One region of the Pseudarthrobacter sp. alpha12b genome, then DNA from elsewhere that is predicted to be linked to it. Evidence: riboswitches for the same ligand, from Rfam matches in the RefSeq annotation. Region 1 holds a riboswitch; each other region holds the start of a gene.
What was found. A riboswitch is a leader RNA that binds a small molecule or an ion and turns the genes downstream of it on or off. The one in region 1 is predicted to bind thiamine pyrophosphate.

Region 1 (4,340 bases):
CCAAGCGGCATGACGGCGGTGGCCCCGAGGTTTTCCAGCCGCAGCGCAAGCACGGGGTCGTCATTGGTATAAGCGAAGACCTTGAACCCGCGGTTAACCAATTGCTCGGTGGCTTCCACGAGTTCCACGGCGTCCGGCAGGAGGGTCTGCTCGTCGGCGATGACCTCCAGCTTCACCCAGTCGGTCTCCAGGGCTTCCCGGGCCAGTTCCGCCGTGAGGACAGCATCCCGGGCGGTGAAGCAGCCAGCCGTGTTGGGCAGTACCCGGATCCCGTGGTCCACCAGCAGCTGGAACAGCGAGCCGGTCTCCGCGGTGGAGTAGCGGCGCATGGCCACGGTGGTCAGCGCCGTGCCGGAGGCGACGAGCGCGGCGCCCAGGCCGTCCAGGCTGGGTGCACCCCCGGTTCCCATGATGAGCCGCGATCCCAGGGCGACGCCGTCGATCACCAGGGCGTCGTCGGGTCCGGAATGTCCGGCGGGTTTGATGGTGCTGGTTTCGGTCATGGCGTCAGCCTCCCTGTACTGCTGTGACAAGTTCGATGTCGTCGCCCTCGGCGAGCGCCGTGGCGAACCACTGGCTGCGCGGCACCACCTGGGCATTATGCGCGACGGCGACGCCCAGCTTCCCGCCGTCCGTCGCCTGTCCGCTGGGTGCCAGCGGGCGTCCGGTGACCTGGCTGACGAGCGTGGTGATGGAGGCGCCGTCGGCCACTGTGTGCGTCTTTCCGTTCAGGGTGATGTTCACGCTGTCTCCTTGATGTGGGGGATTGGGGCGGCCGCCGCCGGCCGCGAAAACCGTTCAGGGCTGAAGGGCGCCCAGCGGGGATCGGCTTTCCCGTCCAGCAGTACGGCGCAGATGGCTGCCGCAGCGGGAGTGAGCAGCACCCCGTGCCGGAAGAAGCCTGTGGCGATGATGAGACCCGGGACGTGCCCGGCCCCGGTGCCTTTTGACCCCAGGGCTGCGGGCACGCGGCCCAGCAGCGGCGCGTTGTCAGGGGTTCCGGGACGGGCCCGGGCGGTGCACTCCAGGAGTTCAAGTTCAGCCACAGCAGGCACCAGCGCTTGGGCGTCCCGCAGCAGCTGGTACACGCCTCCGGCGCTGACGGCGTCGGAGAGGGCATCCTCCCGCTGGGTGGCACCGATGACGACGGTCCCGTCCTGCCGGGGGACGATGTAGACCGGGATGCCGTGGACCAGGCCACGCACCGTGGAGGTTACCAGGGGCTGGAGGTGCGGGGGAACGGCAAGGCGCAGGATGTCCCCGTGCACCGGACGCAGGGGCAGTTCAAGGCCGTGGGGCAGGCCCCCAAGCGCCCCCGACTGAAGGCCGTTCGCTACCACGGTTTCCTTTGCCAATACTGTGCCGCCGCTGGCGAGGCTGGCACCGGCAACTGTTTCGCCTTCCCACAGCAGGGCGGCTGCCCGGTCCGGCACGGCATACCCGTCCAACGCCCCGGCAACCGCCAGTTCCGGCTTCTCCTGCGCGGCGCCGGCGAGGGCCAGCCGCAGGGCCGCCACCAGGCGCCTGGGATCCACCTGGTGGTCCGCGGGCGTATCCAGCGCGCAGGCGATGGCGGGGCTGAGGAGCGGCTCACGTTTACGGGCCTCCCGCACGGTCAGGGGTTCCACCGCCAGCCCGTTGGCCTGCTGTACCGCGCGAAGGTCCATCAGCGCCCGGCGGTCCGCCGCGTCGGCACCTACGGCGAGTGTCGGCGTCGTAAGATATCCGGAATCCGCACCCGTTGGACCGGCGATTCCGGCGGCGAACCCCGGCCAGCGGGATGATGCCTCAAGCATCAGTTCCAGGAGGTCCTCCTCCTGGTAGTGCAGTTCACTGACGGGGGCCAGCATGCCGGCGGCGGCCCAGCTGGCACCGCTTCCGGGTGCTTCATCGACCAGGACGACGGAGCGCCCCGAACGCTGCACCTCCCAGGCGATTCCGTGCCCAACCACTCCCCCGCCGATGACGGCGACGTCGGCCCGCACCGTGGCACCGGTGGCACCGGCGGACCCGGAGGACCCGGAGGACCCGGAGGACCCGGAGGACCCGGAGGACCCGGAGCGATTGTCGGATGGGGTACGCATATGGTTCCTTCCCTACGCCGGCATTAACCGGATCAGGTCAAGCGGTCGGCTCTGACGCCCTCTCAGCCCGGCGCTTTATGACAGCTGCCGCGGGCTCCCGCAGTACCAGCCCAGTTTAGAGGAACTAGGCTTGCAGGCATGAATGTGTCCGCCTCATCCTTGCCCGCCGGCCCCCACGCTTCAGCCGCCTCAGTTGCCAATCCCGAAGTTGCCAATGCAGGGCACAGCGACGCCCTCAAGGCCGCCCGCCTGTACCTCTGCACCGATGCGAGGAGTGAGCGCGGCGACTTCGCGGAGTTCGTGGACGCCGCGTTTGACGGCGGCGTGGACATCATCCAACTGCGCGACAAGACCATCGAAGCTGCCGAGGAACTGGACCTCCTGGCGGTGCTGAAGGAGACCGCGGTGCGGCACGGGAAGCTGTGGGCCGTCAATGACCGCGCCGACATCGCCGTGCTGTCCGGGGCACCGGTGTTCCACATTGGCCAGAAGGACCTTCCGCTGGCTGCGGCGCGGACCCTGGTCAACGGAAATGCGGCCATCGGGCTCTCCAGCCATACCACCGGACAGGTGGACGCCGCCCTGGCAGCAACTGCCGGGCCGTCCGGGCTGGACTACTTTTGCGTGGGTCCTGTCTGGGCCACGCCCACCAAACCCGGCAGGGCCGCCGTCGGCCCTGAACTGGTGAAGTACGCCGCCGAGGCCTCGGGGCAAGCGGCGGATCCCGTGCCGTGGTTTGCCATCGGCGGCATCGACCACGGAAACGTCCGCGAGGTGGCGGAGGCCGGTGCCCGCAGGATCGTGGTGGTCCGCGCCATCACGGAGGCATCCGACCCCGCGGCCGCTGCGGCCTCCCTCCTCGACGCGCTGGACGCCGCCGGCTCCTGATGCCATATCCGGGGACTTGGAGCTACGCTGACTTTTGTGTCACATCATCGGTTGGCCCCCAATGTCCACGACCACAGGAACGCCCTCGAAGAGGCGTTGGGACTGCTGCGGACGGAACTCGAACTGCCAGGCCCGTATCCTGCTGAAGCCGTGGCGGACGCCCGGGCGGCCGTGGCAGCACTGAAGCTGCCGTCCTACGACCTGACCGCCGTCGAATTCGTGACCATCGATCCGGCGTCCTCCACGGACCTGGACCAGGCAGTGTTCATCGAACCGGACGGGAAAGGCTACCGCGTGATGTACGCGATCGCCGACGTTCCGGCGTTTGTTGCACCCGGGGGTCCCCTGGACGCTGAGACCCGGCGCCGCGGGCAGACGTTCTACGCTCCCGACGGCCGGATCCCGCTGCACCCGGAAGTGATCAGCGAGGGGGCCGGGAGCCTGCTGCCGGGCCAGGAGTGTTCGGCCTTCGTCTGGGACTTCACGCTCGACGGCGACGCGTCGGTTGTGTCAGTGGGCGTAAGGCGGGCGCGGGTCCGCAGCCGCGACAAGCTCAGCTACAAGGGGGCGCAGGCGGACCTCAACGCCGGGACGGCTTCACCAGTGCTGCGGCTGCTCCGCGAGGTGGGCCTGAAACGGGTGGCGCTGGAACGGGAACGCGGAGGGGCCAGCCTGAACATGCCGGAGCAGGAGATCGTCCAGCTCCCCGACGGCGGCTACCGCATTGACGCGGTTCCGCAGCTTCCCGTGGAGGACTGGAACGCACAGATCTCGCTAATGACCGGGATGGCCGCGGCGCAGCTCATGCTGGAGGGCAAGGTGGGCATCCTGCGTACCATGCCCGCGCCGGACGAACGGTCCCTGCGGCATTTCCGGCTGCAGACCGAGGTGCTGGGCAGGCCGTGGGACGGGGAGGTCAGCTACGGCGAGTACCTGCGGTCACTCGATCCCACCGACCCGCGGCAGCTGGCCATCATGCATTCGGCCGGCATGCTGTTCCGCGGTGCGTCCTATACCGCCTTTGATGGGACTGTCCCCGGGGATGGCATGCAGTCCGCCATCGGTGCTGCCTACGCCCACACCACCGCGCCGCTGCGCCGCCTGGTGGACCGCTTCGTGCTGGTCATCTGCGAGGCCCTGAGCAATGGCGGCGATGTTCCCGGCTGGGCCCGGGAAGCCCTGCCCCTGCTGCCGGGCATCATGGCCGGATCGGACCAGCTGGCGTCCAGGATGGAACGCATGGCCCTGGACACCGTGGAGGCCGCGCTGCTGCTGAACCACATCGGGCAGGAGTTCGACGCGATCGTGATTTCCGGATCCAAGCCGCAGAACGGGAACGGCAACGGCAACGGGACCGGCAATGGGAAC
Region 2 (4,340 bases), 340 kb from region 1:
GGAGTCATCGTTTGCGGAAGACACCGCGATCATCCTGCGGTCCCTTGCCGACGACGGCCGCGGCGCCGCCGGCGGACACGTGGTGGCACACTCCCAGGGGGCAATCGCTGCCATGATGGCCGCCGTCGAACGTCCGGACCTGGTCTTTTCGTTGACCCTGGTGGAGCCGGCCTGCCTCTCCCTGACAGCGGAGTTGCCGGCCACGGCGGCCCACATCAGCCTGATGCAGCCCCTCTTCGACGTGCGCCACCAACTCAGCGACGAAGACTTCCAGCGCGAATTCGTCCGGCGCGTCTACGCCACCGACCTCCAGCAGCCCGCCACCACCGAGGAAAAACGGTCCGCGCGGCGGCTGCGGCTGCAAGCGCCGTCGTGGGAGGCGCCGCTGCACATTGTTCCCGGCGTGCCCACGTTGGTCCTGACCGGCGGCTGGGAGCCCCTCTATGAGGAGATTGCCGGCTACCTCCGCGAGACCGGCGCCCTGCACCGCGTTGCCGCGGGCGGGCACCGGCCTCACGATTCCCCGGACGGGGACCAGGCCATCCGGCAGTTCATCAGCGGGGTCAGCCGGAGCCAGACGGCCCGGGCGTCCTAGCCTTCCGCGGGAACCCGCAGCTCGGGGAGGTATACCTTTCCGCCGGACGCCAGGAACTCCTCGCTCTTCTCCCGCATCCCCGATGCCATCCCCGCCAGCGCTGCCTGCGCCTCCGCGGACCCGAATTCGTCGCGGATGTCCTGGCTGATCCGCATGGAGCAGAACTTGGGCCCGCACATCGAACAGAAGTGTGCCGTCTTGGCGGGCTCGGCAGGCAGGGTCTCGTCGTGGAATGCCTCCGCCGTCACCGGGTCCAGGGACAGCGCGAACTGGTCCCGCCAACGGAATTCGAACCGCGCCTTGGACAATGCGTCGTCCCGTTCGTGCACCCCCGGGTGGCCCTTGGCGAGGTCCGCTGCGTGCGCGGCGATCTTGTAGGTGATCACTCCGGTCTTCACGTCGTCCTTGTTGGGCAGTCCCAGGTGCTCCTTGGGGGTGACGTAGCAGAGCATGGCCGTGCCGTACCGGGCAATCTCGGTGGCGCCAATTGCTGAGGTGATGTGGTCATAGCCGGGAGCGACGTCCGTCACCAGCGGTCCCAGGGTGTAGAACGGCGCTCCCTTGCAGAGTTCCTGCTGCCGCTCGACGTTTTCCCTGACCAGGTGGAAAGGAACGTGGCCGGGCCCTTCCACCATCACCTGTACGTCGTACTCCCAAGCGCGTTGGGTGAGCTCGGCAAGGGTGTCCAGTTCCGCGAACTGGGCGGCGTCGTTGGCGTCCGCCGTCGAGCCGGGGCGCAGACCGTCGCCCAGGGAGAAGGCAACGTCGTACTTGGCGAAGATTTCACACAGTTCATCGAAGTGCGTGTACAGGAAGTTTTCCTGGTGGTGCGCCAGGCACCAGCCGGCCATGATGGAGCCGCCGCGCGAGACAATGCCCGTCACCCGGTTGGCCGTGAGCGGGACGTACCGCAGCAGCACCCCGGCGTGGATGGTCATGTAGTCCACCCCCTGCTCGCACTGTTCAATGACCGTGTCCCGGAAAATTTCCCAGGTCAGCGCATTGGCCTCGCCGTTGACTTTTTCCAGGGCCTGGTAGATGGGTACCGTGCCAATCGGAACAGGGGAATTGCGGATAATCCATTCCCGAGTGGTGTGGATATCGTCGCCGGTGGACAGGTCCATGACGGTGTCGGCGCCCCATTGCGTGGCCCACTGCAGCTTGTCCACCTCCTCGGCAATGGAACTTGTCACGGCCGAGTTGCCAATGTTGGCGTTGATCTTCACCAGGAAGGCCTTGCCGATGATCATCGGCTCGGACTCCGGATGGTTGATGTTGCTCGGGATGATCGCGCGCCCGGCAGCAAGTTCACTCCGGACAAGCTCCACGTCGCAGTTCTCGCGCAGCGCCACGAAGCACATCTCCTGCGTAATGACCCCCTGCCGGGCGTAGTGCATCTGGGTCACCGTCCTGCCGTCGACGGCGCGGCGGGGCACCGGCTGCGCGCCCTTCCACTCCGCAGAGGCAGCCCCGCGGCGCACAGCGGAGCGGCCGTCGTCGAGCAGGTTGCGCTCCCTGCCGCTGTAGGCCTCGGTATCTCCCCGCGCGGTGATCCACTCCGAGCGGAAAGGTTGCAGGCCCCGGACGGGATCGCTGCCGGGCCCGGCCGTCCTGTACGTCCGGAAGGGCGCGTTCGGCTGGCCGTTGGGGGACGGCTCAAGGGCAATCTCCGTCACCGGTACCCGGATTCCATTCCCGGCATCTTCGATGAACGCCAGTGATTGCGACTTCAAGGACTGGGTCACCGGGGCCCCGGGTTGAACGCCTGGCTCCCCGGCGGACGGCATGCGGGCAGGGTTGATCTGGGTATTTTGCGTACTCAAGGGAATACTCACTTCCTTCGCCGGCATTACCCGGACAGGTTCAACGGTCGCAGGCCGCGTCAGCCCGATCTCAGCCCCTGCAGGGGCACCCGTGTGGTCAGGAACGAAGCTACCACAGCCTCCCGGAAGAACGCCGTCACATTCGCTGGTGCTAGCCTGTCCGGGCATCGGAAGGAGCCAGGATGGCAGAAGTAATCGAGTTCAGCGGTCCCGTTTTGACCGGGCCGCAGACCGTGGAGCACGGAGCCTGGTCGGTGGACGGCCGGCTCACATTCACCCGGCCCGCAGCACCGCCGGCCCGGATCCTTGACGGCTGGGTGCTGCCGGGGTTCGTGGACGCCCACTGCCACATAGGGCTGGGCCCGTCCGGTCCCGTGGAGCCCGCTGCCGCCCGGGAACAGGCACTGGCTGACCTCAACGCCGGAACCCTGCTGGTCCGCGACGCAGGCTCACCGGCTGACACCCGCTGGATGCACGGCGGCCGGGACTTCCCCGTGCTCATCCGCGCCGGCCGGCATATTGCCCGGACGCGCCGCTACCTGCGGGGCTTCGCCGAGGAGGTGGAGCCGGAGGGCCTCGTGGAGGCCATGCGCAAGCAGGCGCGCGACGGCGACGGCTGGGTCAAACTGGTGGGGGACTGGATTGACCGGCGTGCAGGTGACCTGGCCCCCTCCTTTCCCGCCGCCGTCGTACGCGATGCCGTCCAGGCCGCCCATGACGAGGGCGCACGGGTGACGGCGCACTGCTTCGCCGAGGACACCCTGGACCAGATGCTTGACGCCGGCATTGACTGCATCGAGCACGCCACCGGCCTCCTGCCCCGGCATCTGCCCCGGTTCGCCGAACAGGGCGTACCGATCGTGCCCACCCTCATCAACATCGCCACGTTCCCTGACATTGCCGCGCAGGCGGAACCCAAGTTCCCGCGCTACGCCGCGCACATGCGTGCCCTCTGGGAACGCAGGCGGGAACGGGTGGCGGAGGCCCATGCCGCGGGTGTGCGCCTATTTGCCGGCACCGATGCCGGCAGCGTGATCCGCCACGGCAGGATCGCAGACGAGATCCTTGCCCTGCACGGCGCGGGCCTGCCCATGGACGCTGCGCTGGATTCCGCCTGCTGGGCAGCCCGTGCATGGCTGGGAGCGGATGGACTGGAGGAGGGGGCGCGCGCCGACGTCGTGGTGTGCCGGGAAGACCCGCGGGCCCTACCTGAAACAATCACGGCGCTGGAACATGTGGTGCTGCGCGGCCGAATCATCCGCTGACTAAAACGAGTCCCGGGGACTTGGAATAAATTGAAGCTTCAAGTAATTTTAATGTGTGACAGGCCGTCAACGGGACGGCCGCCAATGCAAGGAGCCTTCAATGACCGCATCCGCCAGCAGCCAGGATCTTCTTCCTGCCGATCTCGCCATGGGCACCGTGATGCTCAAGGTGGGCGACATGAAGGTCATGACCGACTACTACCAGCGCGCCCTTGGCCTCAAGGTGGTGGCTGAGCAGGACGGCGGGCTTTACCTTGGCAGGCTCGGCCGGCCGTTGGTCCACCTTGCGCCGGCCCCCGGGCTGCACCTTCCCGGCAGGGGAGAGGCTGGCCTGTTCCACACCGCACTGCTGTTCGAGGATCAGGCCTCCCTTGCTGCCACCGTCGCCACGGCTGCGCAGTACGAGCCGCGGGCCTTCACCGGCAGCGCAGACCACCTGGTGAGCGAAGCCTTCTACTTCACCGACCCTGAGGGCAACGGCATTGAACTGTACTGGGACCGCCCGCGCAGCAACTGGTCCTGGAACGGGACCGATGTTGTCATGGACAGTCTGGCACTGCCGCCGCAGCGGTACCTGGAGCAGTACCTCACCGAGGAGTCCCTTGAAGGCCAGCGGCAAACAGCCGCCGGCGTTGGCCATGTCCACCTCCAGGTGGG
Region 3 (4,340 bases), 460 kb from region 1:
CCGCCTCAAGCGCATCCTCAAGGACCGCCTGCCCGAGCACGCCGGCGTCATTGTCCGAACCGCCGCCGAGGGCGCTTCCGAGGAAGAGCTGACGCACGATATCAACCGGCTGCGCGCGCAGTGGGAGGGCATCGAAAGCCAGTCTACGTCCACCAAGATCCTGGCTCCCGAGCTGCTCTATGGCGAACCCGACCTGACCATCAAAGTGGTCCGCGACGTCTTCAACGAGGACTTCTCCAAGCTCATCGTTTCGGGTGAGGAAGCCTGGGACACCATCGAGGCCTACGTGACCTACGTGGCGCCGGACCTGGTGGGCCGCCTTGAGAAGTGGACCAAGGACCAGGACATTTTCTCCGCCTGGCGGATCGACGAGCAGATCCACAAGGCCCTTGAGCGGAAGGTCTTCCTGCCCTCCGGCGGTTCCCTGGTGATCGACCGTACCGAGGCCATGACCGTGGTGGACGTCAACACGGGCAAGTTCACCGGCAGCGGCGGCAACCTTGAAGAGACCGTCACCAAGAACAACCTGGAAGCCGCCGAGGAAGTAGTGCGCCAGCTGCGGCTGCGCGACATCGGCGGCATCATCGTGATCGACTTCATCGACATGGTGCTCGAATCCAACCGCGACCTGGTCCTGCGCCGCCTGGTGGAGTGCCTGGGCCGTGACCGGACCAAGCACCAGGTTGCCGAGGTGACCTCACTCGGCCTGGTCCAGATGACCCGCAAACGCATGGGCACCGGACTTCTGGAAGTATTCGGCGAGCAATGCGAGGCCTGCGCCGGCCGTGGCGTTGTGACCCACGACGATCCCGTGGAGCACCGCCGCGCCAACATTGTCGCGGCCGAGCACCATGTCCAGCGCACCGACAACCGGCCCGAAGCCCGCGCGGAAACCCACCGTCCGGAAGGCCAGCGGAACGACAATACCCAGCCTGGCGTCCGTTCGGAGCGCAAGCGGCGGCGTGGACGCGGCGGGCAGCAGCCCGAAGCGGCTCCCGCACCTGCCGTCCATGTCCACACCGTCCAGCCGGACCCGTCCGACGCAGAGCGGCACGCCAAGGCAGAGGCAACCAGGCTTGCCCTGGCGAACATCGCCGCTGCCGCCCACGCAGCCCACGTGCATGACGATGAGGTGGCGGCCGCCCGGCAGGTGCCTTCCGTGGAGCCTGCGCCGGCACCGGTGGAGGAGAAGCACGACGCCGAGTCCCCGGCGCGTCCGGCAGCTGTCCTGACGTTTGGCGGCGAGGAAGTTCCGCTTCCGTTCGTGGAGCACGCCGAGGAGCAGCAGCCCAAGCCCGCCCTGACCCTGGACCGGCTTGCGGAGGCGTTCGCCCACCTGGGGCAGCCGGCTTCCCCCGTGGAGAACGCGCCCGCCAAAACCGCAGATGCCGTGAAGGTACCGGAACAGGTGGCGCCGGAACGGCAGCCCGACGCCGGGGAAGCGGAAACCCGCACCGCCCGTGAAGCGCCAGCCGAAAAGGACTATTCCGACCACACGCTGGAGCAGTCACGGCAGCGCAGGCCGCGGCGCCACCGTGCCGCCAGCCGCGCCCAGGGCGCCGCCAACGAGACCGCCGTCCAGCAGCATGAGAACGTCCAGGCGTCCGCCGCGGGCCACACGCACGCCGCCAAGGCCCCAGAGCCCGCGAAGCCGCAGCCGGTGGCCGAAGCCGGCAAGGGGGCCGGGGAACCCATCATCCTCGGCGTCGGCGTGCCTGCCTCGGAGCTCTAGGCCAAGGCGTGACCAACGCGCCAGCAAGGAAGTCCCCGCCATATGGACTGTTCCCCCTGAATTTCAGGGGAAACAGTCCGCAAGGCGGGGACTTCCTGCGTCTGCAGGTGCTGTCACCTTTCCGCCGGGTGCATCCCACGGGCTAGGCTGGAAACCGACACGGGGTGCCGCGCAGAAGGCCGGCTGAGATCCAGACCCGTTGAACCTGTCCGGCTAGTACCGGCGAAGGGATGTCTCTTGTCTTCGACCCTTTCCATGCCCCTGCCTGCCGCCTCCGACGTTCCTGTCCCGCTGCCGGCAGGCCGGGAGGTCCCACGGGTCCTCTCCATTGCGGGCTCCGATCCGTCCGGGGGCGCCGGCATCCAGGCGGACCTCAAAAGCATTGCTGCGCACGGCGGATACGGCATGGCTGCCATCACTGCCCTGACGGCACAGAACACCCGCGGCGTGCAGGCCGTCCACGTTCCTCCGGCCGCCTTCCTGGCCCAGCAGCTGGATGCGGTCAGCGACGACATCACCATCGACGCGGTCAAGATCGGCATGCTGGGCGACGAGGCGGTGATCCGCACTGTCCGGCAATGGCTGGGGAAGGTCCGGCCCGCCGTCGTGGTCCTGGATCCCGTGATGGTGGCCACCAGCGGTGACCGGCTCCTGAAGGAATCCGCGGAGGCGGCCCTCCGGGAACTGCTGCCCCTTGCCCACCTCATCACGCCCAACCTCCCGGAGCTTGCCATGCTGGTGGGCGGGGACCTTGCGGAGAACTGGGACGCTGCGCTGGACCAGGGCAGGCGCCTGACGGACGCCACCGGGGCCACCGTGCTGGTCAAGGGCGGCCATCTGGCAGGTGCAGACTGCCCGGACGCGCTGGTCAACACGTCAGGCCTCCTGGGACAGGAGGTGGTGGAAGTGCAGGGGAAGCGGGTTTCCACGCGCAACAGCCACGGAACCGGCTGTTCCTTATCCTCCGCGATGGCAACGGTCCAGGCCCGCCTGGGGGACTGGGAGGCATCGCTGCGGACGGTCAAGCCATGGCTGGCCGGCGCCCTCGAGAACTCGGACATGCTGAACGTGGGTCAGGGGAACGGCCCGGTACACCATTTCCACCATGTGCGGCCGCTCCTGGCGGAAGGCGGTTTCGCAGCCCGGCTGTGGGCGGAAGCCCAACAGGACCTCGCGGACATCTACGATCTGGACTTCATCCGCCGCCTGGCATCCGGCGACCTTGCCGAGAAAGACTTTGCCTATTACCTGGCCCAGGATGCCCTATACCTGAATGGTTACTCCCGCGTGCTGGCCCGGGCAAGTGCCCTGGCCCCCTCCGAGGCGGAGCAGCTGTTCTGGGCGGGGTCCGCGCAGCAGTGCCTGGAGGTGGAATCGGAGCTCCACCGCTCGTGGCTCAGCACGCGTCCGGTCCGGAACGGACTGGGCCCGGTCACCAAGTCCTACGTGGACCACCTCACTGCCGCGTCGGCGTCGGGCAGCTATGCAGTGCTGGCCGCCGCTGTCCTGCCCTGCTTCTGGCTCTATGCCGAGGTTGGGAAGAAGCTCCATGCACGGTTCCTTGACGCCGGCGAACCCGACGGGCATGCCTACGCGGACTGGCTCCGCACGTACGCCGACGAGGGCTTTGCCGAAGCCACCCGCCGGGCCATTGCCATCGTGGACGCGGCAGGGCGCAAGGCCTCCGACCATGAAAGGGCGGCGATGGTGACCGCATTCAAGCAGTCCTGCCGGCTGGAAGTGGAATTCTTCGACGCGCCGAGGCTGCACGCCTGATTCAGTGCCGGCGGGTGTGCCGGTAATATGGTGGGGCACGGTGCGGACGCCGGACCTGAGCTGTGGTAGCTATCACAGCAAGCCGCCGGGAACCAGCCTCATTTGCGGCCGAAGACAAAATTAGCGTAATCTAGATCTTCGGTGCTTACGCCAACACTTGGGTTATGACCCCACGGCGTTGAGGCACAGCGAGAAACCAGGCTTTTGATAGTCGGTTCCGCACGCAAATTTAGTTATAAACGTCGAGAGAAGTGAGTTCCCAAGTGGTGTACGCGATTGTCCGCGCAGGCGGCCGCCAAGAGAAGGTTTCCGTTGGAGACTTCGTTACCCTGAACCGCGTCGCCGGTGGAGCCGGCAGCACCATTGAGCTGCCCGCACTGCTCCTGGTTGATGGTGACAAGGTCACCTCCGCCGCCGCCGACCTGGCCAAGGTAACTGTTACGGCTGAAATCCTCCAGGACCTGCGTGGTCCTAAGATTGTCATCCAGAAGTTCAAGAACAAGACCGGCTACAAGAAGCGCCAGGGTCACCGCCAGGAATTGACCAAGGTCAAGATCACCGGCATCAAGTAACACCGGTTACTGTTCAGGTATTTCAACAGATTCCCCAGAATTTAGAGGCAGGCATTTCAAATGGCACATAAAAAGGGCGCGAGCTCCACTCGCAACGGCCGCGATTCCAACGCTCAGTACCTCGGCGTCAAGCGCTTCGGCGGCCAGGTAGTTTCCGCAGGCGAGATCATCGTCCGCCAGCGCGGCACCCACTTCCACCCGGGCGCCGGCGTTGGCCGTGGCGGGGACGACACCCTGTTCGCACTGACCCCGGGCGCCGT

Region 2: another riboswitch for thiamine pyrophosphate. It lies ahead of thiC (phosphomethylpyrimidine synthase ThiC); the one in region 1 lies ahead of thiO (glycine oxidase ThiO).
Region 3: another riboswitch for thiamine pyrophosphate. It lies ahead of thiD (bifunctional hydroxymethylpyrimidine kinase/phosphomethylpyrimidine kinase); the one in region 1 lies ahead of thiO (glycine oxidase ThiO).

Annotation. Positions count from the first base shown of each region.
Region 1 is NZ_CP196746.1:2,074,073-2,078,412, forward strand. It holds gene ACTAQI_RS09430 (thiazole synthase) at 1-503, opposite strand, end outside; gene thiS (sulfur carrier protein ThiS) at 508-744, opposite strand; gene thiO (glycine oxidase ThiO) at 741-2,084, opposite strand; TPP riboswitch at 2,077-2,195, opposite strand; gene thiE (thiamine phosphate synthase) at 2,223-2,972, shown strand; gene ACTAQI_RS09450 (RNB domain-containing ribonuclease) at 3,009-4,340, shown strand, end outside.
Region 2 is NZ_CP196746.1:1,731,047-1,735,386, reverse strand. It holds gene ACTAQI_RS07930 (alpha/beta fold hydrolase) at 1-595, shown strand, start outside; gene thiC (phosphomethylpyrimidine synthase ThiC) at 592-2,418, opposite strand; TPP riboswitch at 2,414-2,521, opposite strand; gene ACTAQI_RS07920 (amidohydrolase family protein) at 2,601-3,683, shown strand; gene ACTAQI_RS07915 (VOC family protein) at 3,784-4,340, shown strand, end outside.
Region 3 is NZ_CP196746.1:1,609,289-1,613,628, reverse strand. It holds gene ACTAQI_RS07305 (Rne/Rng family ribonuclease) at 1-1,732, shown strand, start outside; TPP riboswitch at 1,883-1,980, shown strand; gene thiD (bifunctional hydroxymethylpyrimidine kinase/phosphomethylpyrimidine kinase) at 1,988-3,508, shown strand; gene rplU (50S ribosomal protein L21) at 3,772-4,080, shown strand; gene rpmA (50S ribosomal protein L27) at 4,141-4,340, shown strand, end outside.